DNA from 3 places in the Streptomyces sp. NBC_01775 genome. Region 1 is predicted to be linked to each of the others. Evidence: riboswitches for the same ligand, from Rfam matches in the RefSeq annotation. Region 1 holds a riboswitch; each other region holds the start of a gene.
The links. Region 1 has a riboswitch for cobalamin ahead of metE (5-methyltetrahydropteroyltriglutamate--homocysteine S-methyltransferase). Riboswitches for the same ligand answer to the same signal wherever they lie in the genome.
Positions count from the first base shown of each region.

Region 2: linked by a shared signal. The riboswitch ahead of OHB04_RS26400 (hypothetical protein) and the one ahead of metE (5-methyltetrahydropteroyltriglutamate--homocysteine S-methyltransferase) in region 1 are both predicted to bind cobalamin.
Region 3: linked by a shared signal. The riboswitch ahead of OHB04_RS14285 (ribonucleoside-diphosphate reductase subunit alpha) and the one ahead of metE (5-methyltetrahydropteroyltriglutamate--homocysteine S-methyltransferase) in region 1 are both predicted to bind cobalamin.

Region 1 covers NZ_CP109104.1:1,552,804-1,562,398, forward strand. Annotated here, with positions in the region: gene OHB04_RS07160 (alpha/beta fold hydrolase) at 1-17, opposite strand, end outside; gene pcaB (3-carboxy-cis,cis-muconate cycloisomerase) at 14-1,492, opposite strand; gene pcaG (protocatechuate 3,4-dioxygenase subunit alpha) at 1,479-2,114, opposite strand; gene pcaH (protocatechuate 3,4-dioxygenase subunit beta) at 2,111-2,911, opposite strand; gene OHB04_RS07180 (DUF2000 domain-containing protein) at 3,560-4,048, opposite strand; gene OHB04_RS07185 (EamA family transporter) at 4,087-4,404, opposite strand; gene OHB04_RS07190 (Lrp/AsnC family transcriptional regulator) at 4,478-4,972, shown strand; gene OHB04_RS07195 (ester cyclase) at 5,552-5,908, shown strand; gene OHB04_RS07200 (NADP-dependent oxidoreductase) at 5,942-6,904, opposite strand; gene OHB04_RS07205 (CBS domain-containing protein) at 6,955-7,377, opposite strand; cobalamin riboswitch at 7,569-7,791, shown strand; gene metE (5-methyltetrahydropteroyltriglutamate--homocysteine S-methyltransferase) at 7,976-9,595, shown strand, end outside.
Region 2 covers NZ_CP109104.1:5,916,889-5,926,483, forward strand. Annotated here, with positions in the region: gene OHB04_RS26370 (SGNH/GDSL hydrolase family protein) at 1-804, opposite strand, end outside; gene OHB04_RS26375 (DUF445 domain-containing protein) at 1,181-2,731, shown strand; gene OHB04_RS26380 (fumarylacetoacetate hydrolase family protein) at 2,912-3,799, shown strand; gene OHB04_RS26385 (Gfo/Idh/MocA family protein) at 3,783-4,853, opposite strand; gene OHB04_RS26390 (HAD-IIA family hydrolase) at 5,071-5,850, shown strand; gene OHB04_RS26395 (CbtA family protein) at 5,991-6,782, opposite strand; gene OHB04_RS26400 (hypothetical protein) at 6,798-7,046, opposite strand; cobalamin riboswitch at 7,080-7,201, opposite strand; gene OHB04_RS26405 (glycoside hydrolase family 6 protein) at 7,426-8,481, shown strand; gene OHB04_RS26410 (kelch motif-containing protein) at 8,636-9,595, opposite strand, start outside.
Region 3 covers NZ_CP109104.1:3,201,585-3,211,179, forward strand. Annotated here, with positions in the region: gene OHB04_RS14255 (GntR family transcriptional regulator) at 1-172, shown strand, start outside; gene OHB04_RS14260 (carbon starvation CstA family protein) at 482-2,560, shown strand; gene OHB04_RS14265 (YbdD/YjiX family protein) at 2,557-2,757, shown strand; gene OHB04_RS14270 (DUF3311 domain-containing protein) at 2,916-3,209, shown strand; gene mctP (monocarboxylate uptake permease MctP) at 3,206-4,888, shown strand; gene OHB04_RS14280 (GNAT family N-acetyltransferase) at 4,951-5,451, shown strand; cobalamin riboswitch at 5,526-5,658, shown strand; gene OHB04_RS14285 (ribonucleoside-diphosphate reductase subunit alpha) at 5,773-8,220, shown strand; gene OHB04_RS14290 (ribonucleotide-diphosphate reductase subunit beta) at 8,220-9,257, shown strand; gene def (peptide deformylase) at 9,329-9,595, opposite strand, start outside.

The sequences.
Region 1 (9,595 bases):
GCGCTGTCGATCGTCAACGCTCCCCCCGCACAGCTCGCGACCGGCGCAGCGCACGGTCCGTCAGAGCGGGGGCGGCGCCCGTGCAGGCGGCCGGATCGGTCAGCCGGGTCAGCTCGGCGTCGCTCAACACGCCCGCCGACGCGGGTTCTTCGCGCAGGGCCGCGCTCAGCTCCAGGCCCTCCTCCGCTACGCGACGCGAGGCGCGGGTGAGGGCCTCACGGGCTGTGGCGCGGTCCGTGAGCGCGGAGAGGGCGGCGGCCAGGCGTTCGGTGGTGATCAGGCCACCGGTCGCGTCCAGGTTGCGGCGCATACGGGCGGGGTGGACCCGCAGCCCCTCGGCGAGGTCGGCCGCGGTCGCCGCGGCGCCGCCGGACAGGCGCAGCGCCTCGCGCAGCGGCTGCCATTCGGCGTGCCACGCACCGGGCGGGCGTTCGTCCTCGGCGACGAGCGCCCCGTACAGCACCCCGGCGAGCGCCGGGACCTGGCGGGCCGCCGAGGCGATCAGCGTGGCGCGGACGGGGTTGGCCTTGTGCGGCATCGCGGACGAGGGCCCGCCGCCGGACTCGCTCACCTCGCCGGTCTCCGTACGGGAGAGGACGAGCACGTCGGCGGCGAGTTTCCCCAGCGCCCCCGCCGTGAAGGCGAGCGCGCCCGCGAGGTCCGCGACGGGGGTGCGCAGAGTGTGCCAGGGCAACGCCGGCTCGGCGAGCCCGGTCTCGGCGGCGTACGCGGCCGGCAGCCGCAGCTCCGCGCCCCGCCCCGCGGCTCCCGCCCCGCCCGGCCCGGCGAACGCCGCGAACGCAGCCAGCGTTCCGGCCGCGCCGCCCAGTTGGACGGGCAGGGCCGCGCGCGCGGCGTCGAGCCGCTCGGCCGCGTCCAGCACCAGTGCGCGCCAGCCCGCGGCCTTGAGTCCGAAGGTGGTGGGGACGGCGTGCTGGGTCAGCGTCCGGCCCGGCATCGGGGTGTCGCGGTGCGCCGCCGCGAGGCGGGCGAGCGCGTCGGCGGTGCGGTCCAGGTCCGCCAGCACCGGCCGCAGGGCGCGCGAGGCCACCAGCATGGTGGCGGTGTCGAGGATGTCCTGGCTGGTGGCACCCCGGTGAACGAAGGCCGCCGCGTCCTGGTCGCGGGCCGCTACCGCCGCGGTGAGGTCGGCGACCAGCGGAATGACCGGGTTGCCGCCCGCGCGGGCGCGGGCGGCCAGGTCGCGCGCCGGGTACGCCACGTACACAGCCGTGTCGGAGGCGACATCCGCGAGCACCTCGGCGGCGGCGGAGGGGGCGAGTCCGGTCGCGGCCTGGGCGCGGGCCAGCGCCACTTCGGCGTCGAGCAGCGCCCGGACGTACGCGGTGTCCCCCGTCGCCGCCTCGACGGCCGACCCCACTCGCACGGGCGACAGCAGCCCGAGGTCGGCGGCGGGGTCGAGGCCGGCGGCCGGGTCGAGGCCCGGGGCGGGGTCGAGACCGGCGGGGTCCGGAGGTTCAGTCGAAGGCAAGGAAGACCGTCTCCTCGTGCACGCCGTCGTCCTGGAGCCGGATGTCGAAGCGGCGGACGGGCGGACCATGCGGGGCGGGGGCCGCAGCCGGGGTCGTCAGCAGCGTGGCGCGCCGCCTCGGCTCCAGCGAGGCGAGCAGCGGCTCGGTCTCGGGGTCGGTCAGCTCCGGGAGGTAGGCGCGGGTGTGGAGGTGGTGCAGCAGCCCGCGCGCGAAGACGATCAGGGCGAGGTACGGAGCTCCGCCGGGCGGCAGCGTCCGCACGCTGTAGTGGCCGTCGGCGTCGGTGGGGACGCGGCCGAAGCCGGTGAAGCGCACGCTGTCGCGGCCGACGGTCTCGCCCGTGACCGGATTACGGCGCAACGAGCCGGGCGCCCCGGCGCGGGAGCCGTCGGGTCCCGGCTGCCAGACCTCCACGAGCGCGTCGGGGACCGGCTCCCCGGCCCCGTCGGTGACCCGGCCGTGCAGGGTGAACGCCTCGGGGTGTCCGGGCGGCGCGAGGTCGCCGCCGCCGGTGAAGGGGAGCGCGTAGCCGTAGAACGGGCCGACCGTCTGGGAGGGGGTGGGAGACAGCTGCCCGGTCGCCGCGGACGTGGGGTCAACTGTCGGCGCGGGCCTGCTCATCGTCGCTCCTCTTCGGGCATGGGCCGGCTCTCCTCGGTCCAGGTCGCGGACGGGCCGTCGAGGACGATGTCCCAGCGGTATCCGAGCGACCACTCGGGGGTGGACAGGCTGTGGTCGTAGGCCGCCACGAGGCGCTCGCGGCCCGCTCCGTCGGTGACGGACTGGAGGATGGGGTCGTAGGGGAAGAGTGGATCGCCGGGGAAGTACATCTGGGTGATGAGCCGCTGGGCGAAGGCGTTGCCGAACAGCGAGAAGTGGATGTGCGCCGGGCGCCACGCGTTGGTGTGGTTGCGCCAGGGATAGGCGCCGGGCCTGATGGTCGTGAACCGGTAGCTCCCCTGATCATCCGTCAGGCAGCGGCCGGCGCCGGTGAAGTGGGGGTCGAGCGGCGCGGGGTGCTGGTCTCGCTGGTGCGCGTAGCGTCCCGAGGCGTTGGCCTGCCATATCTCCACCAGCTGGCCCCGCACCGGCCGCCCGGCCCGGTCGAGGACCCGGCCCGTGACGGTGATGCGCTCCCCGAGCGGCTCCCCGAGGTGCTGCCGGGTCAAGTCGCTGTCCAGCGCGGTGACATCGGTGACACCGAAGACGGGCCCGGTCAGCTCGACGGCCTCCGGGTCGCCGCCCGCCGGGACCAGGGGCCGCTTGGGGTGGCGCAGCGCGCTGCTGCGGTAGGGGGCGTAGGAGCGGGCGGGGTGGTGGCTCGTGGGGCCGCCGTCCGCGACGGCGCGTGCGTACGCGTCGCGCGCGGCGGCGATCTCGGCGCTGACGCCGTCCTGGGTGAGTGGGGTGGTGGTCATACAGTGCCCGCCTCTCCTGCCTCGCCTGCGCTGTCTGCCTCGCCTGGGCCGCCGGCATCGCGTGCCTGGCCCGAGCCGCCCGTGCCGGTCGGCCGCGCCGCCCCCGTCATCGCCCCGGCGGCAACACTCCGCTGTTCGCCTGGTGAAATTAATTTCACGCGTTCAACGGGAGTCTGTGTCGCGATCCATGACCGTGTCAACGAGTCGCGTCACCGCCACTGCGGCCGGGCTGGACCTGCGCCTCTCGGCGTTCGTCGGGCCGGATCACGTCCGCCAGGTACGAGACGGGCTCGACCAGGTCGGTCTTCGAGCACTCGTGCCACCCGGTCAGATCGCGCAGTTCGCCGCGGTGCCGCTTCGCGGCGCGGGAGGTGAAGTCATGGAACCCCAGCTCGGACGCCCGAGCCTACGGCCCCGTCAGGGCCTGGGCAGCGGCAGGCCTGGCGGCTGCGGGTACCGCGGGTGCGCGTCGGGCACTGCGCACGGGACGAGGAAGCGCAGGTGGAACGCCTCCTTTGTGGCATGCAGCCGCAGCCGTACGGCGGGCTGTTCCCAGTCGGGTCCGTCGCCGGCCGGCCGCGGACGGCCCGGGAGTGAGCAAGCGCAGCGGCTCTCCAGCGCGGTGGCGGAATTCGCGTCGCTCCTGGCTCAGGGCATGAGGGGAAGCTTGCCAATGATCTTGTCGACCCGGTTGCGCGGGCCGACGATGCTGACCGCGCAGTACTCGATGTCTTCGGTCTGGGTCTTGCCCACGACCGCGATGAAGTCGCTGTAGACGCGGGTGCTCTGGGCGGCGGCGGGCACGTCGGCCACGAAGGTGTCGGTGCGGGATGCCGCCTTGGCACGGATGGCACGCAGCGTGGCGGAGTCGGCGACGAGCACCGAGCAGCCCGTCCAGGGCAGGCCCGGGTGCACTACGCCTTCCGCGTCGGCGGCGTTGGTGCCCAGCAGGCCGGGGACCGAGGTCACGGTGGGGGCCGCGGCGCAGACGGCGGCGTTGGCGGCCCGGCCAGGCGGAAGGCCGGAGTCGACGACCACGACCCACTTCAGCCGGGCCTGGCGGGTGGACAGGGAGTAGTCCATTTCCTCGGGCGCGAAGCCGACCGCCGTCGTCTCGGGAGCGTTCACCACAGACATGTGATCCTCTTTGCTCGTTCGTCCAGGTAGGGAAAAGGCTAGGCAGACGTGCGGAACTGCGACGCCGGTTGTGAACTTCGTTCGCCGGATGCGAGAGGTTCGAGGGTTTCGGCGGACGTGATGCGCCTGTCGCGGGAAATCCCCGGCATCCGTGCGGAGCGGAAGAACCGGGGCGGCAGGCAGATGGTGAACATCCCCAGGATCAGCCCGCCCACGACCAGCCGCCAGCCCCCCAGGGCCGTCGGCGTCATGGGGCTGGACGCCAGCACCTGAGCGGGGCCGACCGTGCCCCACAGCACGGCCGCGCCAAGCACCAGCCCCGCACCGAGCAACGGGCCGTTCGTTCGTGTATCCATAGCCAGCGACACTGAGTAAAATCCCAAGCAACGCAGCCAGTAGCCGCACTTCGTACGCCGTAGGGACGATTTCATGGAACTTGATGCGCTGGACCTGGCCCTGCTGCGGGAGCTACAGAACGATGCACGGCAGACCAACCGCGACCTCGCAGCCAAGACCGGGGTCTCCCCTTCCACGTCGCTAGAGCGGGTACGGCTGCTGCGCGAGCGCGGCGTGATCACCGGCTACCACGCCGCCCTGGACCTCGACGCGGCCGGCCGGCCCGTCCAGGCACTCATCTCGGTGCGCATCCGGCCCCCGGCCCGCGCCGTCATCGAGGGGTTCCGGGAATGGGCCGCACGCCTGCCAGAGGTGATCGGCCTGTTCGTCACCTCCGGCACGCACGACTTCCTCCTGCACATCGCCGTCGCCGACGTCGACGGCGTGTACGCCTTCGTCATCGACCGCCTCACCGAACGCAGAGAAGTCGCCGACGTGCAGACCACCATGGCCTACGAGCACGTCCAGTCCCGCCGCATCGAGCCGGCCGGCCCCGATCGACCCCGCTTCTCACGCAGAGCCCGCTGACGCGCCCTCCGGGCCAATGGGACGAATCTGTCACCCCGCAGCTGTCCGCGCACGCGCGCACCCCCGGCTACCACCCCTTCGGCCTGCCGGAGCTGCGCGCCACCGCCGCCGAACGGTTCACCCGGCGGGGCCTGGCCACCGTGCCCGAGCAGATCCTGGTGACCTCCGGCGCGCAGCACACGCTCTCGCTCATCCTGGGGCTGCTGTGCCGCCCCGGCGACCGCGTCATGACCGAGAACCCGTCCTGCCCGACGCGCTGGAGGCCCTGCGCCGTGCGCGGTCGCGCACCGTGTCCGTGCCCGTGACGGACGCCGGCTGGGACATCGGGATCATCGAGTCCACCCTGCGCCGGACGGTGCCTCAACTGGCCTTCCTGATACCCGACTTCCACAACCCGACCGGCTGCCTCATGCCGCAGCGCGAGCGGGCCCGTGTCCGTCCGACATGGGCGGCTCGGTCCTGGACCAGCTCGTGGCCCTCGCCGTGCCCTTCCCGTCCGCCACGCGACGGCCGAACTGGGTGGCCTGAGTGGGCGGTGGTGCGGTTGTTCACCAGCGGTGCGGGTGATTCACTGCCCGTATGAGCGACGCTGCTGCCAAAGAGCTGTACCGCCAGTGGATCGAAGAGGCCTGGAACGGCTCGGCCGACGCCGTGCGCGAGCTGGTGTCCGACGATTTCGTCGGACACTGGCCCGAGCACGACGTCCACGGCCCCGGCGAGCTGGCCGAAATGATCTCCCATACCCATGGGATGTTCACGACGCTGCGCTTCGAGGTGCAGGTCGGCCCCTTCGCGGGCGACGGCTATGTGGCGGGCCGGTGGACAGGGCGCGGCGGGACGGACGACGGCGTGACCACCTTCTTCGGCAACGACATCCTCCAGGTCCGCGACGGCCGCTTCACCGAGTACTGGGTCGCCTCCGTCCAGACCGGCTGAACGGCCTGCCGAACCGAGAAGACCGCAGGCGGGTCAGGAGGCAACGCGCAGGACGAGTTTCCCTCTGGTGCGGCCCGTCGCGCTCCGCCGGTGGGCCTCGGCGGCCTTCTCCAGCGGCAGTACGTCCTCGACCTCGACATGGATCTCGCCGTCGTCGATGAGCCGCGCGAGACGGTCCAGCGCGTGCCCGTCCGGCTCGACCAGGAAGCCGGTGGCGCGCAGCCCGCGCTCCCGCGCCGTGCCCAGCAATTCCTCCGAGACGCCCGAGGGGACGGCGATGAGCAGCCCGTCCCCGCGCAGGGTCTCCAGGGAGCGGGTGCTCGTGTGGTCGATGCCGTCGCCGACGAGATCGATGACGACGTCCACCTCGCTCACCAGGTCCTCGAAGCTCTCCTTGGTGTAGTCGATGAGCTTGTCGGCGCCCAGCTCGTACAGCCAGGCGTGCTTGTCCTGCCGCGCGGTGCCGATGACATGCGCGCCCAGGTGCTCGGCGAGCTGGACGGCGAAGTGGCCCACTCCCCCGGCGGCGGCGTGCACGAGGACCCGTCGGCCCTCCTGGACGCGGGCGGTGTCGACCACCGTCTGCCAGGCGGTGAGCGCCGCCAGCGGCACGCCCGCCGCGCGGTCGTGGTCCAGCGACTCCGGTTTACGGGCGAACTGCCGTGAGGGCGCGGTCACATACTCCGCGTACGCGCCTGCCTCGCGGGGGAACCACGGCATGCCGTAGACCTCGTCCCCGGGCTGGAGGGTGTGGACGCCGAAGCCCACCTCCTCCACCACGCCGGAGACGTCCCAGCCGACGGTGAAGGGGGGATCGCCCAGGACGGCGGCCATGCCGCTGCCGGAGCGGGTCTTGATGTCGACCGGGTTCACCCCGGCCGCCACCACCCGCACCAGCACCTCGGTCGGCAGAGGGCGGGGCTTCGGCTTATCCACCGGCTTCAGCACCTCTGGCCCGCCGAAGGCGTCCTGGCTGATCGCGCGCATCGTGGTCATGCTCTTCCCCGGATCGTGGTCATGCTCTTCCCTGGTGGCTGGGTCCCGGCTCAGTAGTCCGCGGACAGCGCGTCGACGAGTTCGCCGGTGTCCGGGTGGGGGAGGGTGCGGGCGACATCCGCGACGGCCACCATGCCGACGAGTCGGTCCCCGTCGATCACGGGCAGGCGGCGCACCCGGTGCTGGGCCATGGTCGCGAGCACGTCCTCGGGGCTGTCATCGGCGCCGATGGTGACGGCCTCGTGCTGGCCCAGGCTGCCTGCGGAGAACTCGGCGGGGTCCCGGTCGGCGCCGTACACCTTCACCACGAGGTCACGGTCGGTGACCACGCCCTTGAGCTTGTTGTCCTTGCCGCAGATGGGCAGCGCGCCCACATCCAGCTCCTTCATCAGCCGAGCGGCGTCCGCCGCCGTCTGGTCGGTACGCACACAGTCGGCGCCGCTGGTCATGATGTCGCGGACCGTGTTTGCCATCGTGGTCATCGCTGATCCTCCTGCTTCGGTGCTCGCGCTCGTTCACTCGTGTCGGGGCTGCCTCGATGAGGCGGCGTCCCCCGGGTTGCCAGCCGCCCGAGGGCTGAAACGCCAGGGACGGACAGGGAGGGAGGGGGCGGGGGCCGGGAGGGGTGGTCCGGGCGCACTGGCCACCGTCGCGCGGGGGCGTCTAGGCTGGCGGTGCAGCTGGTTCGCCCCGTCCGCCAGACGGGAGGCGTCGTAAGAGGGAACCCGGTGGGAGTCCGGGACTGCCCCGCAGCGGTGAGCGGGAACGACCGCCGTCATGAGCACTGGGTCCGTACGGTCCCGGGAAGCGACGGCCAGTAGGTGCCCGCCGGGAGACCGGCAGGCGCGCCCGCGAGTCCGAAGACCTGCCCGTTGCCCGCACGCGGCCGACCGCGTGCGGTCCCCGGTGACCTCGAGGGCGGGTCGGGGGCGCTCCGGACACCATCCGGGGAGTCGCACAGCAGGGCGGACAGGCGCGCACAGCCGGGCGCACCATCCAGCCGTGCCACCACCCTTCGCGTCCTCGTCCCGCACCGGGACCGCTGGAGACACGCTCGCGAAGGAGAGTTCCGTGACAGCCGAGTCCGCAGCCGCGGCAGCGCACGCCACCGTGTACGGCTACCCGCGCCAGGGCCAGAGCCGGGAGCTGAAGAAGGCCATCGAGGGGTACTGGAAGGGCCGCGTCAGCGCGGACGCCCTCCGGGAGACCGCCGCCGGCCTCCGCCGTGCCACCTGGCGGCAGCTCGCCGACAGCGGCATCCACGAGGTGCCCACCGGGGACTTCTCGTACTACGACCACGTCCTGGACACCACCGTCATGGCCGGCGCGATCCCCGACCGGCACCGCGCGGCCGTCGAGGCCGACGCGCTGGACGGCTATTTCGCGATGGCCCGCGGCACCCAGGAGGTGGCACCGCTGGAGATGACCAAGTGGTTCGACACCAACTACCACTACCTGGTGCCCGAACTGGGCCCCGACACCGTCTTCGCCGCCGACTCCACCAAGCAGGTCGCCGAGCTGAAGGAGGCCCTCGCGCTCGGTCTGACGGCCCGGCCCGTCCTCGTCGGGCCCGTCACCTACCTGCTGCTGGCCAAGCCCGCGCCCGGGGTCGCGCCGGACTTCGAACCGCTGACCCTGCTGGACCGGCTCCTGCCCGTCTACGCGGAGGTCCTCGCCGACCTGCGGGCCGCGGGCGCCGAGTGGGTGCAGCTGGACGAGCCCGCGCTCGTCCAGGACCGCTCCCCCGCCGAGCTGAACGCGGCGGGCCGCGCCTACCGGGAACTCGGCGGACTCACCGACCGGCCCAAGCTCCTGGTCGCCTCCTACTTCGACCGGCTCGGGGACGCCCTGCCCGTGCTGGCCAAGGCGCCGGTCGAGGGCCTCGCGCTGGACTTCACCGGCCCCGCGGCGGCGAACCTGGACGCACTGGCCGCCGTGGGCGGGCTGCCCGGCAAGCGGCTGGTCGCCGGGGTCGTCAACGGGCGCAACATCTGGATCAACGACCTCGAGAAGTCCCTGGCCACCCTCGGCACCCTGCTCGGCCTCGCCGGCCGGGTCGACGTCTCGGCCTCCTGCTCGCTGCTGCACGTCCCGCTGGACGCCACCGCCGAGCACGACATCGACCCCGAGATCGCCCGCTGGCTCGCCTTCGCCCGCCAGAAGACCGGCGAGATCGTCACCCTCGCCCGGGGCCTGGACCGGGGCACCGGCGCCGTCGCCGCCGAACTCGCCGCCAACCGGGCCGATCTGGCCTCGCGCGAGGGCTCCGCGCTCACCCACGACCCCGCCGTGCGCGCCCGCGCCGCCGCCGTGACCGACGCGGACACCCACCGCTCCCCCGCCTACCCTCAGCGGGCCCCCGCGCAGCGCGCCCACCTGGGGCTGCCGCTGCTGCCGACCACCACGATCGGCTCGTTCCCGCAGACGGCCCAACTGCGCACCGCGCGGGCCGACCTGCGCGCCGGCCGTATCGACGCCGCCGCGTACGAGGAGCGCATCAAGGCCGAGATCGGCGAGGTGGTGGCCTTCCAGGAGGAGACCGGCATCGACGTGCTGGTGCACGGCGAGCCCGAACGCAACGACATGGTGCAGTACTTCGCCGAGCAGCTCAGCGGCTATCTGGCCACGCAGCACGGCTGGGTGCAGTCCTACGGCACCCGCTACGTACGCCCGCCGGTGCTGGCCGGGGAC
Region 2 (9,595 bases), 4.4 Mb from region 1:
GTTGCCGCTGACCCCGCCGTTGAGCACGCTCAGCCGGGGCGCGTCCCGCTCGGTGCGCAGCCGCTCGGCCAGGAAGTCGGTCCAGCGGCGGTTGGCGCCGGGGCTGGAGGTGATGCCGTCGGTGATCGAGTCGCCCAGCACGGCGACGGCGCCCTGGGTCTCGGCGCTCCACACGTCGACCCCGGTGAGGTAACGCCAGTACGGGCTCTGCTGGTTGAAGGCCGTGCCCGCCGTCTCCTCGGCCCGGTCGCCCTCGGCGACGTAGCTGGTCTGGCGCGCGTAGGGGTGGTATGTGACGGGGCCCGAGGGGCTCGGCGAGTAGGTGGTGACCAGCAGGTCGGCGGCGTGCGGCACGTTGAGCCGGACCGCGTCGCTGGTGACCTCGCCGCCCGCGGGGATGGTGACCGAGGACTTGTTGCCGAACGTGAGCCGGCGCATGGTGCCCGCGGCGGCCGTGGGGTTGCTGGGCGCCGCCGCCAGCGCGATCGTCGCGTGCGAGACGGTCAGCGGCCGGTTGCCGAAGAGGTTGGAGAGCTGGATGCGGGCGCCCGTGCCGCCGACGGAGGTGTGCACCACGTTCCGTATCGACATGTTCGCGTAGCCGTCGCGGCTGTTGGGCTCCGCCGCGGCGGGAGACGCCGACCAGCTGCCGATCCAGTTGCCCGAGGAGGCCGGGGACGCGTCGTTACGCGCCTGGGAGGAACCTCCCCCCTGGCCGCTGTCGCTGTCTCCGACCCCGATGAATATCGCGGTCGAGACGAGGACCACGATCGCCGCCAATCCGGCGAGCAGGGCATAACCCATGTTCCTGGTCACGCGCGGTGTGTCTCCTCGGGCTGACGGAGCCGCAAGCTCCGAATGGTCGGCGGTGCCATGATCCCACGATCGGGGCACGGCCTCCGCCTGGGGCCGCGCGCGGGAAGGGGCGCATCGTGCGCGGTGCTGCCCGGCACACAGGCTGGTGCCGGGCGGCGTTCCGTAGCGCCCGAACAGACAGACGCGACAGAGGCGGAGTCCGTTCCACCCGGCGTCCGGCGAGGGGAACGGGGGAGAATGGCGAGGGACGCTCCGGGTGAATATGGCATTTGGGGCTATGGACCTGACTGACCTGGCGTTTCCTGCCGGGGCTCCTCTGTGGGACCGGGGGCTCGGGCGGTGTCCAGGGGGACGGCGGGAGCGGATGGAACGGACAAACAAGGGCGAGCTGCCTGCTCGTGAGGATGCCCACGTGAGGCCGATCACACACGGTGGTTCCGGTTTCGGTGGGGCCGGGGGAGGGGATGGCGCTGCGTTGGGCCGAACGGGCGGCGTCTCCGGGGGGCCTGACGGGACCGAAGGGTCTGAAGGGCCTGTCGGACCTGAAAGGGGCGATGGGCGCGGGTCGGCCGGTGGGCCTGGCGCGCGCGGCGGCCCTGGTGGTTCTGGAGGCCCCGCCGGTGGTCCCGGCCGCTACGGCGGTCCCGGCGGCCTGGGTGGGTTCACGGCGGCCGACGAGCAGCGGCGGCGCGGGGTGCGGCGGATGAAGACCATCGCCACCGGTGCGCTGCTGCTGATGGCCACCGTCTTCGTCCTGGTCAAGTGGGCGGGCCACGCGGGTGCCGGCGGCTGGACGGGCTACGTCGCGGCGGCGGCCGAGGCGGGCATGGTCGGCGCGCTCGCTGACTGGTTCGCGGTCACCGCGCTCTTCCGTCACCCGATGGGGCTGCCCATCCCGCACACCGCCATCATTCCGACCAAGAAGGACCAACTCGGTCAGAGTCTCGGTGAATTCGTCGGCGAGAACTTCCTCTCCTCCGACGTCGTCCGCACCCGGCTGCGCGCCGTCGGCATCGGCAACCGGCTCGGTGCCTGGCTCGCCGAGCCCGCGCACGCCGAGCGGGTCACCGCCGAGCTGGCCACCGCGCTGCGCGGGGCGCTGACCGTCCTGCGCGACTCGGACGTCCAGGCCATCGTGAGCGAGGCCATCACCCGCCGCGCCACCGCCCAGGAGGTCGCGCCGGGGCTGGGCACGATGCTGGAGAAGATCGTCGCGGACGGCGGCCACCGGCGGATCGTCGACCTGGTGTGCGTCCGCGCGGCGGAGTGGCTGGAGCTGCACAGCGACTCGGTCATGGACGCGGTCACGGGTGGCGCGCCCGGCTGGACGCCGAGGTTCGTGGACCGGAAGGTCGGCGACCGCGTCTACCGCGAACTGCTGCGCTTCGTCACGGAGATGCGGGACATGCCCGACCATCCCGCGCGCGGCGCCGTCGACCGCTTCTTGTCCGACTTCGCCGCCGACCTCCAGTCCGACCCGGAGACCAGGGCCAGGGTGGAGCGGCTCAAGAACGAGGTCCTGGGCAGGGGCGAGGTGCAGGACCTGATCGCCTCCGCCTGGGGCGCCGTACGGTCGATGCTGGTGGCCGCCGCCGAGGACGAGCGCAGCGAACTGCGGGTGCGCGCCCGGTCCGCGCTGCTCTCGCTGGGCAAGCGGATGGCCCAGGACGGGCGGCTCCAGGGCAAGGTGGACGGCTGGGTCGAGGGCGCGGCGGTCTATCTGGTGACCACCTACCGCGACGAGATCACCTCGCTGATCTCGGAGACCGTGGCCGGGTGGGACGCGGAGCACACCTCGAAGAAGATCGAGGCCCACATCGGCCGCGACCTCCAGTTCATCCGTATCAACGGCACCGTCGTCGGCTCGCTGGCCGGGCTCGCCATCTACACGGTGGCGCAGCTCTTCGGCGTGTAGAAAGGGCGGCTCTTCGGCGTGTGGAGGGCGCAGCTCTTCGGCGTGTGGAAGGGGCAGGGAAGGGCGTAAAGGGCGTGGTGGTGGCCGTCGGTCCGGGTCCTGGTCCGGTGTGTGAACACGGTCTTGTGGTTCTGAACACCCTCTTGGAGGATCGGCTGATTCGCCTGGAGGGAGAGCGACGTGAAACTGCTGCGCGTCGGATCGGTGGGAGCTGAGCGTCCCGCGCTGCTGGACGAGACCGGAACCCTGCGCGACCTGTCGGGGCTGGTCGGCGACATCGACGGAGCCCTGCTCGCGGACGGTGCCGCGCTCGGGAGGGTGCGGGAGGCCGCCGCCGCGGGGACGCTGCCGGAGCTGGCGTCGTCCCGCGCCGGGGCGGAGGACACGGGCGCGGAGAGCCTGCGGATCGGGCCGCCGCTGGCCAACATCGGCAAGATCGTGTGCATCGGGCTGAACTACCACGATCACGCCCGGGAGACCGGAGCGCCCGTTCCCGAGGAGCCGATCCTCTTCATGAAGGCCCCGGACACGGTCGTCGGCCCGCACGACACCGTGCTGATCCCGCGCGGCAGTGTGAAGACCGACTGGGAGGTGGAGCTGGCCGTCGTCATCGGCCGCACCGCGCGCTACCTGGACTCGCACGAGGAGGCGCTGGCGGCCGTGGCGGGCTACGCCGTCGCCAACGACGTGTCCGAGCGCGCCTTCCAGATCGAGCGCGGCGGCCAGTGGGACAAGGGGAAGAACTGCGAGACGTTCAACCCCCTGGGCCCCTGGCTGGTGACCGCCGACGAGGTGCCGGACCCACAGGCGCTGACGATGCGCCTGTGGGTGAACGGCGAGCTGCGGCAGGACGGTTCGTCCGGCGACCAGATCTTCCCCGTGGCCGAGGTCGTGCGCTACCTCAGCCAGTTCATGACGCTGTACCCGGGCGACGTGATCAGCACCGGCACCCCCGCCGGCGTGGCCATGGGCATGGCCGAGCCCAAGCCGTATCTGCGCGAGGGAGACATGGTCGAGCTGGAGATCGCGGGCCTGGGCAGACAGCGGCAGGTCATGAAGTCCGCGTGAACGAGCGCGCCGTCTCCAGCACCTGAAGGGCCGCCGCCGCCTCGTGCGCCGTCACCGGCGGCGGCGTGCCCTCGCGCAGGGCCACGGACACCGCGTCGTAGAAGGCCGGGTAGTCGCCGTCCAGCGTCGGCACCGTACGCACCTCGTCCAGCGCGCCGAGCGTGCCCCACTCGAACTCGGGCTCCACGCCCCACGGCATGCCCTGCGCGGGCCGTGCGCCCTCGCGCAGGGCGGCCTCCTGCGGGTCGAGCCCGTACTTCACATACGCCGAGCGGCTGCCCAGCACCCGGAAGCGCGGCCCGAGCTGTGCCGCCGTCGCGCTCATCCACAGGTGGGAGCGGACGCCGTTGTCGTGGGTGATGGCGATGAAGGTGTCGTCGTCGGCCGCCGCGCCAGCCCGGCGCACATCGGACTCGGCGTAGACCGAGGCGGCCGGGCCGAACAGGGTCAGCGCCTGGTCGACCAGATGGCTGCCCAGGTCGTAGAGCAGCCCGCCCACCTCCTCCGGATCGCCCGACTCGCGCCAGCCGCCCTTGGGCCGGGGCCGCCAGCGCTCGAAGCGGGACTCGAAGCGGTGCACCTCGCCCAGCGCGTCCTCGGCCAGGAGGGCGCGCAGGGTGAGGAAGTCGTTGTCCCAGCGCCGGTTCTGGAACGGCGCCAGCAGCAGCCCGCCGGCCTCGGCGAGCGCCGCCAGCTCGCGGGCCTCGGCAGCCGTGGGCGCCAGCGGCTTGTCCACGACCACCGGCAGGCCCGCTTCCAGCGCGCGCCGGGCGAGGTCGACATGGGTGCGGTTGGGGGTGGCGACCACCACCAGGTCGAGCCTGTCCGCCTCGGCGAACAGCTCGTCGGCGGTGGCGACGGTGCGCACCTCCTCGGTGCCGCGCCCGCCCGCCGCGCGCGCCTGCTTCTGGCGTCCGGGGTCGGAGGTGACGACCGTATCCAGCGCCAGCCCCGGAGTGGTCGCGATCAGCGGGGCGTGGAAGACCGATCCGGCGAGGCCGTAGCCGAGGAGGCCGACGCGGAGCGGGGTGACGGAGGTGTCCATGCGGTTCATGGCCCCCACCCTTGCAGCAGCCGGAGCCCGGGGGCACACCAACGGTCCGGACGAGGGAACCCACCCGGGGGCCGGAGGCCGTGGATCTGGGCGCCTTACGGCGTACGTCCCGGCTGACCGGGCACCGCCCCTGCGGTTACGCTGAACGCGGCGGCCGGTCGTACACCGAGGTACTCCCCGCCGGCCGGACCACCACGAACCTGGCAGGAGCCCGCCCGTGGCAGAGCGCAAGCCCATCGAGTCCTGGCTCACCGACATGGACGGTGTGCTGATGCACGAGGGGATTCCCGTCCCCGGAGCCGACTCCTTCATCAAGCGCCTCAAGGAGTCCGGACGCCCCTTCCTGGTGCTCACGAACAACTCGATGTACACCCCCAGGGACCTGCACGCCCGCCTGGCGCGCATCGGGCTGGACGTACCCACCGAGAACATCTGGACCTCGGCGCTGGCCACGGCGCAGTTCCTGGACGACCAGCGCCCCGGCGGCACCGCCTACGTCATAGGAGAGGCCGGGCTGACGACCGCGCTGCACGACATCGGCTACGTCCTCTCGGACGCCGACCCCGACTACGTCGTCCTCGGTGAGACCCGCACCTACAGCTTCGAGGCGCTGACCAGGGCCATCCGCCTCATCAACGACGGCGCCCGGTTCATCGCCACCAACCCCGACGAGACCGGCCCCTCCGCCGAGGGCGCCCTGCCCGCCACGGGCTCCGTCGCGGCCCTCATCACCAAGGCCACCGGGCAGCACCCCTACTTCGTGGGCAAGCCCAACCCGCTGATGATGCGCGCGGGCCTCAACGCGATCGGCGCGCACTCGGAGACCAGCGCCATGATCGGCGACCGGATGGACACGGACGTCCGCGCCGGCATGGAGGCGGGCCTGGAGACCTTCCTCGTCCTCACGGGCCTGACCAGGCCCGACGAGATCGAGCGCTACCCCTACCGCGCCTCCAGCGTCGTCGACTCCATCGCCGACCTGGTCGACAAGATCTGACGCCGCCCGGCTCCGCACGGAGCCGCGCCGCCGCCGTACGGAGTAAGAGGCCCGCCCCGGGGATGCGGAGCGGGCCTTCTGGCCGGACCGCCGGACTGACCGACGGAGGTTCGCCATGGCCCGGCCCCGCGGTGCGGGCCCTACGCCGAGGGCCCGCCGTCCGTGCGCTCGCCGGCGCCCGCGCCCCTGGCCAGGCGACCGCAGAGCAGGGCGAAGAGCGTGCCCAGCGCGGTCCACAGCACCGCGTGGGCGGCGAAGGAGAGCACGCGGAAGTCCCACAGCAAGGTGGCGGACACCGGGACGGCGTCGGGGTTGTCCGGGAGCAGGAAGAGCGCGGCGAGCGTGGCGACCACGGTGGCCGCCGCCGCGGACTGCCGGGCCGGCAGCCCGTGCCCGGCGCGGCCGAGCCGTACGTGGAACTGGCGCGCGAGCACCAGCCCCAGCACGCTGATCACCAGCGCGGCCACCCACAGCCCCTGCCGTTCGGTGACGGTGCCGCTGTCGCCCACGCCCGGCGGGTTGGCCGGATAGCGCAGGCCGGGCAGCAGCGAGAGGGCGAGGAAGCCCGCACCGGCCAGCCCGAGGCCACGCTGCCAGGCGCGGCCGTCGGCCATGGGGGCCGAGCGGTAGACCAGCACGTAGGCGAGCGTGAAGAAGACCCCGACGGCGAGGCCCACCACCGCGGCCGTCACCACCAGCCCGAAGTGCTGGGTGCCCCGGGTGAAGACCTCCTCGGCCTCGGCGGCGTGGTGATGGCCCGACTGGGCGGCGGCCGAGCGCTTCTCCTCCAGCCGGATCGCCCTGTCCATCAGGGGTTCGGCCAGCAGCAGCGAGAAGAGCCCGGAAGCCAGCCCGGCGAGCGCGCCGGCGCCCAGGCCCCGGCCGAGAAGGGGCAGCAGCGGGTAGGGAGTTGTCTCAGCGGAGACGGACATGTGTGCGTGCCCCGATCAGTGGCAGGGGGCGCCGAAGAGGTGGCGTCCGTCGTGCGAGAACTCGTGCAGGTAGTTGCCGGTGGCCGAGACGAGGTTGCCGTTGTCGACGAAGACGGCGTAGAGCGCGATCAGCGCCACGATCGCGGCGGCGGCGACGATCAGCCAGTCGCGCGTCCTGACCGTCGCGGAATGGATGGCTGACGGGTCGGCGGTGCCGGCTCCCGAGGCCGCCGCCGGTGTGCTGTGTGCGATGTGCGGAGACATACGCCTTCCTCCTCCTGGGGTTTCCACGCCCCGTCAGGTGGAGAAGCGACGGGTCAGTTCCTGACTCCCGTACGCGTCGCACGCGTACGGACACAGTGGCGGGACCGTCCCGGATTCGCACCGGCTTCCTGCGCACCGTCGCCTCAGTATGGAAATGTGCTGTTCGGAGCGTTGCAGCCTGACATGTGCACTGTCAATAAGGACTCCGTCACGTGGCGTTCGCCGGCCACGCGGAACCGGAGCGTCCGCAGGCCCCTGGAGAGGGCCCGTAACAGCTCTTCGACAGCATCGGTGCCGGGAAAATCCGTGTGACACGATGGAGCGACGATTTGTCCATGGGGGCCGGGGCGTCCCCAGGAATACGGCCAAAGGGGAGTGGATGTACGGCAGTTACGACAGCAGGCCGCCGCGCGCGGCCCGCGTCCGGCTCGCCGCGTCAGGTGCGACAGTGGGGGCGATGCTGCTGCTTGCCGGATGCTTCTCGTCCTCGGACGACAGCTCCGACGACGGCGCCAAGGGCGGCTCCGCTGTCGACCAGCGCCCCAAGTCCGAGTCCCCGTACTGGGTCAACCCCTCGGGAAACGCCGCCAAGCAGGTCAGCACGTACGAGCAGGACGACAAGGCCGACGACGCCAAGCTGATCAAGAAGATCGCGAGTCAGCCGGTTGCCGACTGGATCACCCGCCCCGAGCCGCGCTCCGAGGTCGAACGGCTGACGAAGGACGCGGACAAGGCCGACCGCAGCGCGCTGCTCGTCCTCTACAACCTCCCGCACCGCGACTGCGGGCAGTACAGCCAGGGCGGCGCCAAGGGCGCCGAGGAGTACCGCGCGTGGCTCGACAACGTCGTCAAGGGAATCGGCGACCGCTCCACCACGGTGGTGGTCGAACCGGACGCCATCCCGCACCTGCTGGCCGAGGGCTGCACCCCGAAGCAGTTCCACGAGGAGCGCTACCAGCTGCTGAACGAGGCCGTCAGCAAGCTCAAGCAGCTCCCGAAGACCAAGGTCTACCTCGACGCGGGCAACCCCGACTGGGTGCGCGACCCCGGCGGCCTGGTCGAGCCCCTGAACCGCGCGGGCATCGCCAAGGCGGACGGCTTCGCGCTGAACGTCTCCAACTACCAGACGACGAAGTCCAACCGGGCCTACGGCAACAAGGTCTCGCCGATGGTCGGCAACAAGCCGTTCGTCATCGACACCAGCCGCAACGGCAACGGCCCCGTCAAGGGCGCCGGCGGCGAGGAGTCCTGGTGCAACCCGCGGGGCCGCGCCCTGGGGGAGCCGCCCACCACGAAGACCGGTGACAAGCGGGTGGACGCCTACCTGTGGATCAAGCGGCCAGGCGAGTCGGACGGCGAGTGCAAGGGGGGCCCGAAGGCGGGCCAGTGGTGGCCCAAGTACGCGTTGGAGCTGGCACGTAACGCCAAGCGTTAGAGCGTGCCCCGAAGGGGCGCGGGGAACTGCGCGCCCAGCCCCGACGCACCCGCATTCTGCCAAGTACAGGCAGGGGCACCCCATGCTCAGCACCAGGAAAGAGGGCAACAGAAAGATCCGCCGGACGGGCTGAAGTCAGCCCGCCCGGCTTCGCTCAGTTCGGGTTCACCTTCGGGTCGCCCGTCGTCGCCGTCGTGTGCTGGGCCGTCGGGTCGACGTTGACCTTGAGCCACTTCGCCTTGGACGGGATGCCGTCCTTGTCGATGCCGTAGACCATCCACCAGCCCGGGGTCACGAGCGAGGGATCGTCGGGGAGCGTCGTGCGCAGCGTGCCGTCCTCGGACTTCCGCATCTTCAGGGCGACCGACGACTGCTCGACGTTGGTCACATGCGTGAAGGACCCGGGCCGCACGAGCCGCAGCTTCTTCAGCTTCGCGGCGTCCTCGCTCTTGAAGGACACGCTGTCGCCCAGTGACAGCGTCTTGCGGCTCTTGCCGACGTCCTGGAGATCGGGCTGCTTCTTGCCCTTGTTGAGGTAGGGCGGGGTGTAGATCTCGATCCGCTGGTCGAACTGGCCGGGCTTGGTGTTGGCCTTGTCGGAGTAGAGCGAGTCCGAGCCGAAGGTCATCACGCGGCCGTCGGGCAGCAGCAGGCCGCCGGAGTGGTAGTTGCGGCCGACCAGGGGTGCGGCGGCCTCGTCGAAGGCGTTCTTCTTCGGGTCGTAGATGCCCGCCTTGAGCACGTTGCTGTCGCCCTTGCCCCGGTACTGCCCCGAGCCGTTGGTCGTCAGCACGGTGTCGTTCGGCAGGATGACGCTGCTGGGGTAGCGGACCTTGTCGTAGAGCTTGGGGCCGTCCTGGAAGCGGGGGCTGTCGGTGCTCAGATCCACGATGCGGGTCTTGTCGGTGGTCTTGGGGGACTCACCGACCCCGCCGCCGCCCTCGACCATGTACTTGCGCGACTGCGTCGGCGGCAGCGGCACGGACATGGAGGTCTCCAGGGTGTCCGGGTCGCTCATGCCGGGGATCTTGGTGAACTGGTTGGTCTCCAGGTCCCAGACGCCGGGGATGCGGCCCTTGTTGTCGGGGCCGTAGCCGGCGGTGGTGCCGCTGAA
Region 3 (9,595 bases), 1.6 Mb from region 1:
GCTGGCCACCCCGCGCGAGGCCGGGCTGCTGGGCACGGATGTGGGGCTGCCGATGCTGATGCTCTCCCGGCACTCGCGCGACAGCGACGGCGAGCCGGTGGAGTGGGTGCGCTCGGTCTATCGCGGCGACCGCTACAAGTTCGTGGCCAACCTCCAGCGCCCGGTGCGGTGACCGGGCCCGCGGGCGGGGCAGTGAGCGAGCGGCGACCGGGGCAGTGAGCGGGCCCGCGGGCGGGGCAGTGAGCGGGCCGGCGGAAAATAGATCGGTGCACGTCCAAATCACCTGTACCGCGGTGTAGCCGCGGATCACGTGGCTGTTCTACGGTCCTAGCCGTTGGGCTGTGCTCACCATCACCCGTGGTGGGCGGGTGGGGTCGAGGAGGACACGCGCGTGCGCACTGGCGAACAGACCAGGAAGCTCAATCCACGTTCCATCGCCGTCTGGGCTGCCGTCGCGCTCGTCGGCGCCGTCGGCTGGGGCATGCTCGCGCTGGCGCGCGGGGAGGAGATCTCGGCGGCCTGGATGGTCGCCGCCGCGCTCGGCTCCTACGCCATCGGATACCGCTTCTACTCGCGCTTCATCGTCACCCGCGTCCTGCGCGTCGACAAGTCGCGGGCCACACCCGCCGAGCGGCTCAACAACGGGATCGACTTCCACCCCACCGACCGGCGGGTGCTGCTCGGCCACCACTTCGCCGCGATCGCGGGCGCCGGGCCGCTGGTCGGGCCCGTCCTCGCCGCGCAGATGGGATATCTGCCGGGCACCATCTGGATCGTCGTCGGCGTGATCTTCGCGGGCGCCGTGCAGGACATGGTGACCCTCTTCTTCTCGATGCGGCGGGACGGCAAGTCGCTGGGGCAGATGGCGCGCGAGGAGATCGGCCCGGTCGGCGGGGCCGCCGCGCTGCTCGCCGTCTTCGCGATCATGATCATCCTGCTCGCCGTGCTGGCGCTGGTCATCGTCAACGCGCTGGCCGAGTCGCCCTGGGGCACGTTCTCGATCGGCATGACCATTCCGATCGCCCTGTTCATGGGCTTCTACCTGCGGGTGCTGCGGCCCGGACGGGTCACCGAGGTCTCCCTCATCGGTGTCGCGCTGCTGCTGCTCGCGCTGGTGTCCGGGCGGTGGGTCGCCGAGTCGTCCTGGGCGGACACCTTCACGCTGGAGCCCAGCACGCTGGTCATCTGGATCGTGGCCTACAGCTTCGTCGCCTCCATCCTGCCGGTGTGGATGCTGCTGGCGCCGCGCGACTATCTGTCGACGTTCATGAAGATCGGCACCATCGGCCTGCTGGCCGTCGGCGTCATCGTCACGCTGCCCACCCTCAAGATGGAGGGCATCACCGACTTCGCCGGCGTCGGGAACGGGCCCGTGTTCGCCGGCTCGCTCTTCCCGTTCGTCTTCATCACCATCGCCTGCGGCGCCCTGTCCGGCTTCCACGCGCTGATCTCCTCGGGCACCACCCCGAAGATGATCCAGAAGGAGACGCAGGTCCGGATGATCGGCTACGGCTCCATGCTGATGGAGTCGTTCGTCGCGATCATGGCGATGGTCGCCGCCTGCATCATCGACCCCGGGCTCTACTTCGCGATGAACGCCCCGGCCGGTGTCATCGGCGACAACGTGCAGGCCGCCTCCGAGGCCGTGAAGGGCTTCGGTTACACCATTTCCCCGGACCAGTTGGCGGCGGCGGCCAAGGCCGTGGAGGAGCAGTCCCTGCTCTCGCGTACGGGCGGTGCCCCGACCCTGGCCATCGGCGTCTCGGAGATCTTCTCCAAGGTCGTGGGCGGCGGCGGCATGAAGGCGTTCTGGTATCACTTCGCCATCATGTTCGAGGCGCTGTTCATCCTGACGGCGCTCGACGCCGGTACCCGCGTGGGCCGCTTCATGCTCCAGGACATGCTGGGCAACGTCTACAAGCCGTTCCGGCGGGTCAGCTGGTGGCCGGGGCTGCTGGTCTCCAGTGCGGTGGTCGTGGCGCTGTGGGGCTACTTCCTGTGGGTCGGCGTGCACGAGCCCCTCGGCGGGATCAACCAGCTCTTCCCGCTCTTCGGCATCGCCAACCAGCTCCTGGCGGCCGTCGCGCTGGCGGTCTGTACGACGCTGCTGGTCAAGTCCGGGCGGCTCAAGTGGGCCTGGGTGACGGCCGTTCCGCTGGTGTGGGACGCGGTGGTCACGCTGACGGCGAGCTGGCAGAAGGTCTTCTCCAGCGACCCGAAGGTGGGCTTCTTCCAGCAGCGCTCCAATTACCAGGACGCCATCGACCAGGGCAAGATCCTCCCGCCCGCCAAGACGATGGACGACATGCACACCGTCGTCACCAACTCCACGGTGGACGGCGTGCTCTCCGCGCTCTTCGCCGTGCTGGTGATCGTCGTCCTGGCGGACTCCGCCCGCACCTGCCTGCGCGCGATCCGCGACCCGGAGAGCGCGAAGCTGACGGAGGCGCCGTACGTGGAGTCGAAGCTGATCGCTCCGGCGGGGCTGGTGGCCACGAAGGAGGAGAAGGCCGAGCAGGCCGCCGGCGCCGGGAGCGCCGGGGAGGGGGCCGCGCGGTGAACGGGGTGCTGCGGGCCGGGCGCTGGGTGCGCTGGTACGTGCGCGAGCTGACGGACGAGAGCGCCTACGACCGCTACGTCGCCCATGTCCGGCAGCACCAGGGGCCGGACGCCGCCGTGCCCAGCAGGAGAGAGTTCGAGCGGCGCCGCACGGACGCACGGGAGGCCGATCCGCGCGAGGGCTTCCGCTGCTGCTGAGGCGTGGGGTCTACCGCTGCCGCTGAGGGACGCCGTCTGGGTGCTGAGCAACGCCCCCGAAAACTGTCCGCTATACGGACAACCGGTGACGGAGAGCGAATCCCTCACCTAGGTTTCATGCGCATTACATGAAGCCTGAGCGAGGGACGGAGCCCAGCATGTCCGCACCACCCCCAACAGCCGGGAGAAAACACCCGGTTGTGACCCCCGCGCGCACAGTGGCGGGACTCTGCCTCCTCGCGCCTTTCGCCGGAATTCTGTGGGTGGATTCCTATGCCCGCGTCGAGCCGACCCTGATAGGAATCCCGTTCTTCTACTGGTACCAGATGCTCTGGGTGCTGATCTCGGCCCTGCTCACCGTCGTCGCGTACCGGATCGTGCGCCGCGAGCAGGCCGCAGCGCCGGTTCAGGCGGAATCGCCGCGTACCCCCGAAAGCGGTGAGGAGCGGTGAACGGCGGCGTGAACGGCGTCGCACTCGCCGTCTTCATCTTCTTCTTCGTGGCCGTCACGGTCATGGGATTCCTCGCCGCGCGCTGGCGCAAGGCCGAGAACGAGCACAGCCTGGACGAATGGGGCCTCGGCGGCAGGAGTTTCGGCACCTGGATCACCTGGTTCCTGCTGGGCGGCGACCTGTATACGGCCTACACCTTCGTCGCCGTACCCGCCGCCATCTACGCGGCGGGCGCCTCGGGATTCTTCGCCGTCCCGTACACGATTCTCGTCTATCCCCTCATCTTCACCTTCCTGCCGCGCCTGTGGTCCGTCTCGCACCGCCACGGATACGTCACGACCTCGGACTTCGTCCGCGGCAGGTTCGGCTCCAAGGGCCTCTCACTGGCCGTGGCGCTCACCGGAATCCTGGCGACGATGCCGTACATCGCCCTCCAACTGGTGGGAATCCAGGCGGTACTGGACGTCATGGGCGTGGGCGGCTCCGAGTCCACCCACTGGTTCATCAAGGACCTGCCGCTGCTCATCGCCTTCGGCGTGCTTGCCGCCTACACCTACTCCTCCGGGCTGCGCGCTCCCGCGCTGATCGCGTTCGTCAAGGACGGGCTGATCTACCTCGTCATCGCGGTCGCCATCATCTACATCCCCATCAAGCTCGGCGGATTCCACGAGATCTTCGAGCGGGCGGGGCACGCCTTCGCCGAGAAGAACCCCGCGACCGGAAAACCACGCGGTGAACTCGCCAGCGGCGAGAACGCCCAGTGGGCCTACGCCACCCTCGCCTTCGGCTCCGCGCTCGCGCTCTTCATGTATCCGCACTCGATCACGGCCACGCTCTCCAGCAAGAACCGCAACGTGATCCGCAGGAACACCACGATCCTGCCGCTGTACTCGCTGATGCTGGGATTCCTCGCACTGCTCGGCTTCATGGCGATCGCCGCGGGAATCAAGGTCGAAAACAACCAGCTCGCCATTCCGCAGCTCTTCGAGACGATGTTCCCCGACTGGTTCACCGGAGTCGCCTTCGCCGCCATCGGCATCGGCGCCCTGGTGCCCGCCGCGATCATGTCGATCGCGGCGGCGAACCTGTTCACGCGCAACATCTACAAGGACTTCATCCGGCCCGACGCCACCCCCGCGCAGGAGACGAAGGTCTCCAAGCTGGTGTCGCTGCTGGTGAAGGTCGGCGCGCTCGTCTTCGTCCTCGGCATGGACAAGACCGTCGCCATCAACTTCCAGCTCCTGGGCGGCATCTGGATCCTCCAGACCTTCCCCGCGCTGGTGGGCGGCCTGTTCACCCGCTGGTTCCACCGGTGGGCGCTGCTGGCGGGCTGGGCCGTGGGCATGGTCTACGGCACCGTCGCCGCGTACGGCGTCGCCAGCCCGACCCAGAAGCACTTCGGCGGCAGCAACGCGCTGATCCCCGGCATCAAGGAGATCGGCTACATCGGAGTGACCGCGTTCGTGCTGAACGTCCTGGTCACCGTCGTCCTGACGGTGGCGCTCCGCGCCGTGGGGGCGCCGGACGGTGTGGACGAGACCCGGCCCGAGGACTACACGGCGGACGCGCCCGACCAGCGCCCCGCAGGCCCGGTACACGCCGAGGCGCCTTCGGCAGCCGGAGCCGCCCCGTCCGGTCCGGCGTCCTCCACCGCTCCCGCGGCCACCGGGGCCGACTGACCGTCCACCGGGCACGCGATATCCATGGCGGCCATCGTGCGCGGCGGCGCATGATGGCCGCCATGGATATCACGGTCAGAAGGGCACGCGAACAGGAGTACGCCGAAGCCGGGGAGTTGACGGCCGCGGCGTATCTCGACGGAGGACTGCTGGACTTCGGCGCGGAGGACCCTTACCTGGAGCGCCTGCGGGACGCGGCCGGACGCGCGGCGCACGCGGAACTGCTTGTCGCGCAGGACGACACGGGCACGCTGCTGGGCACCGTCACCTTCGTCGGCGGCGGCGGGCCCTTCGCGGAGCGCGCGGGCGCCGGTGAGGGCGAGTTCCGGATGCTCGCCGTACGTGCCGAGGCCCGGGGGCGCGGGGTGGGCGAGGCGCTGGTGACCGCCTGCGTCGAGCGGGCGCGAGCCCGGAAGCTCACCGCGCTCGTACTCTCCACCCAGCACCGGATGCTGCCCGCACACCGGCTGTACGAGCGCCTGGGATTCGCGCGGACTCCCTCCCGCGACTGGTCGCCGGTGCCCGGCCTCCCGGCACTGTGGGCATACGTGCTGGCGCTGTGACCGTCCCTCGGAGGTCTCCGCCTTCGACAGGCCGACACACAATATGTGGGGGCACTGGCACATCCGGGCACTAGATGTATGCTCTTCCCGACCGCCAGCGATGCAGGGGAACCCGGTGCGATTCCGGGACTGTCCCGCAACGGTGTGCGGGCGCCCATGCCGTGTGCGCCCGCGAGTCCGAGCACCTGCGGCGGCTTCGAGGAACGCCCGGGTCTCGTGGGTTGGACCGGCGGTCCGTCGCGTCATGCCCTGACGCGACGTGCCCTGCCCTCCCCTGCGATCGCCCGTGCGGCAGCGAGCAGCAGCGAGGGAGAGCACCGAGTGACCATCGCACCGACCGTACCGGCACCCAGTCAGACGGATGCCGTACCGGAGAGCGACCCATCAGGCACAGGCGACCCGTCCGGCACGCCCCGGAGCGGCGGGGACCCGGCCGCCGAGAGCCTGCGCAGCACGCTCGCCGCCCTCACCGCCGACCTCCCCGCCGCCGTCCCCGGCCCCGTCGAGGCCGCCGCGCTGCGCGGCCGGGCACCGCAGGCGTCCGCCGCTGAACTGCGCACCCTGGCCATCGAGTCGGCCGCGGGGCTCATCAGCGAGGAGCCCTCCTACTCCCGCCTGGCCGCCCGGCTGCTGACCCTCGCGATCCGCGACGAGGCGGCCTCCCAGGGCGTCACCTCGTTCTCCGGGTCGGTGGCGCTGGGGCACGCCGAGGGCCTGATCGCGGACGGCACGGCGGAGTTCGTCGCCGCGCACGCCGCCCGGCTGGACGCGCTGGTCGAGACGGCCGTGGAGGACGGCGCCGACGACCGGTTCGGCTACTTCGGACTGCGCACGGTGCACTCGCGCTATCTCCTGCGCCACCCCACCACCCGGGTGCCCGTCGAGACGCCTCAGCACTTTTTGCTGCGGGTGGCGTGCGGGCTCGCCGCCGACGGCTCCGAGCGGGCTCTGGAGGAGGTCGCCGAGCTGTACGCGCTCACCAGTTCGCTGGCGTATCTCCCCTCCTCGCCCACCCTGTTCAACTCCGGCACCCGCCACCCGCAGATGTCCTCCTGCTATCTGCTGGACTCCCCCATGGACGAGCTGGACTCGATCTACGAGCGCTACCACCAGGTCGCACGGCTGTCCAAGCACGCGGGCGGCATCGGGCTCTCGTACTCACGAATCCGCGCGCGGGGCTCGCTCATCCGGGGGACGAACGGGCACTCCAACGGCATCGTCCCGTTCCTGCGCACGCTCGACTCCTCGGTCGCCGCCGTCAACCAGGGCGGCCGGCGCAAGGGCGCGGCCTGCGTCTACCTGGAGACCTGGCACGCCGACATCGAGGAGTTCCTGGAGCTGCGCGACAACACCGGCGAGGAGGCACGCCGGACCCACAATCTCAACCTCGCGCACTGGATCCCGGACGAGTTCATGCGCCGGGTGGCCGCCGACGAGGAGTGGTCGCTGCTCTCCCCCTCGGACGCGCCCGAGCTGGTCGACCTGTGGGGCGAGGAGTTCGACGCCGCCTACCGCAAGGCCGAGGCCGAGGGCCGCTACCTCAAGCGGCTGCCCGCGCGGCAGCTCTACGGCGCGATGATGCGCACCCTGGCGCAGACCGGCAACGGCTGGATGACGTTCAAGGACACCTCCAACCGCACCGCCAACCAGACCGCCGAGCACGGGCACACCGTGCACTCCTCGAACCTGTGCACGGAGATCCTGGAGGTCACCGACGACGGCGAGACCGCCGTGTGCAACCTCGGCTCCGTCAACCTCGCGGCCCACCTGGGCGAGGCCGGCGCGATGGACTGGGAGCGGCTGGACGCCACCGTGCGGACGGCGGTGACCTTCCTGGACCGCGTCGTGGACATCAACTTCTACCCGACGACGCAGGCCGCGAGCTCCAACTCCCGCTGGCGGCCGGTGGGTCTGGGCATGATGGGGCTCCAGGACGTCTTCTTCCGGCTCGGGCTGCCGTTCGACTCGGCCGAGGCCCGCGAGCTGTCCACCCGGATCGCCGAGCGCGTCATGCTCGCCGCCTACGAGACCTCGGCCGACCTCGCCGAGCGGCACGGCCCGCACGCCGCCTGGGAGCACACCCGTACGGCCCGTGGCGTGCTGCACCCGGACCACTACCCGAACGCCGAGCCGCACTGGACGGACCGCTGGGCGGCGCTGCGTGCCCGTATCGCGGCGACCGGCATGCGCAACTCCCTGCTGCTGGCCATCGCCCCGACCGCGACCATCGCGTCCATCGCGGGCGTCTACGAGTGCATCGAGCCGCAGGTCTCCAACCTCTTCAAGCGCGAGACCCTCAGCGGCGAGTTCCTCCAGGTGAACGCCTATCTGGTGGAGGAGCTGAAGCGGCTGGGGCTGTGGGACGGGCGGGCCAGGGAGGCGCTGCGCGAGGCCAACGGCTCGGTGCAGGACCTGGAGTGGGTGCCCGAGCACGTGCGCGCGCTGTACCGCACGGCGTGGGAGCTGCCCCAGCGCGCCCTGATCGACATGGCGGCGGCCCGCACCCCGTACCTGGACCAGAGCCAGTCGCTGAACCTGTTCCTGGCCTCGCCCACCATCGGGAAGCTCTCCTCGATGTACGCGTACGCCTGGAAGAGCGGCATCAAGACCACGTACTACCTGCGCTCGCGCCCCGCGACGCGTATCGCGCAGGCGGCCACCTCCCTGCCCCAGCAGCCTTCCGTGCCCCAGCAGACGACGGGCGCCCCCACCGAGGACGCCGTCGCCTGCTCCCTGGAAAACCCCGAGTCCTGCGAGGCATGCCAATAATGACCACCCCTGCCACCCCCAAGAATCTGCTCGACCCGGGCTTCGAGCTGACCCTGCGCCCCATGCGCTACCCGCACTTCTACGACCGCTACCGGGACGCCATCAAGAACACCTGGACGGTCGAGGAGGTCGACCTCCACTCGGACGTCGCCGACCTGGCCAAGCTCACCCCGGGCGAGCAGCACATGATCAGCCGCCTGGTGGCCTTCTTCGCCACGGGTGACTCGATCGTCGCGAACAACCTGGTGCTGACGCTCTACAAGCACATCAACTCCCCCGAGGCGCGGCTGTATCTGTCGCGGCAGCTCTTCGAGGAGGCCGTGCACGTCCAGTTCTATCTGACGCTGCTGGACACCTACCTTCCCGACCACGACGAGCGCGTCGAGGCGTTCGCCGCGGTGGAGAACATCCCCTCCATCCGGGAGAAGGCGCAGTTCTGCTTCCGCTGGATGGCCGCGCTGGACGGTGAGGAGGGGACGACGACCATCGACAAGCTGGAGTCGAGCGCCGACCGGCGCCGCTTCCTGCTGAACCTGATCTGCTTCGCCGCCTGCGTCGAGGGGCTGTTCTTCTACGGCGCGTTCGCCTACGTCTACTGGTTCCGCTCGCGCGGCCTGCTGCACGGCCTCGCCACGGGCACCAACTGGGTCTTCCGTGACGAGTCGATGCACATGTCCTTCGCCTTCGACGTGGTGGACACCGTGCGCGAGGAGGAGCCCGGCCTCTTCGACGAGGAGTTGGAGAAGGAGGTCACCGCGATGCTGGAGGAGGCCGTGGAGGCCGAGCTCCAGTTCGCCCGCGACCTGTGCGGCGAGGGGCTGCCGGGCATGAACACCGAGTCCGTGCGCGAGTACCTCCAGGCCGTCGCCGACCAGCGGCTGTTGCGGCTGGGCTTCCCCGCGCGCTACGGCTCCAGCAACCCGTTCTCCTTCATGGAACTTCAGAACGTGCAGGAGCTGACGAACTTCTTCGAGCGCCGGGCCTCGGCATACCAGGTGGCGGTGGAGGGTTCGGTGTCGTTCGACGACGACTTCTGAGCCGGCCCGGGAAAACCCCGGACGGGGGGCCAGGTGGCCCAGGCCCCCCGTCCGGTCCTGGCCGCGTACGGCTACTCGTTCGGGACCGTCTCGTAGCGCGGCGTGCTGTCGGCCATCTGCTGGAGCACGTCCTTGCGCTCCCGCTTGGAGAGCCGGTCGATGTAGAGGTAGCCGTACAGGTGGTCGGTCTCGTGCTGGAGGCAGCGCGCGAAGTATCCGGTCCCCCGGACGACGATCGGCTTGCCCTGCGCGTCCTGGCCGCGCACCACGGCGTAGTCGGGGCGCGCGAGCGGGTGGTACGCGCCCGGCACCGACAGGCAGCCCTCGCTGCCGTCGTC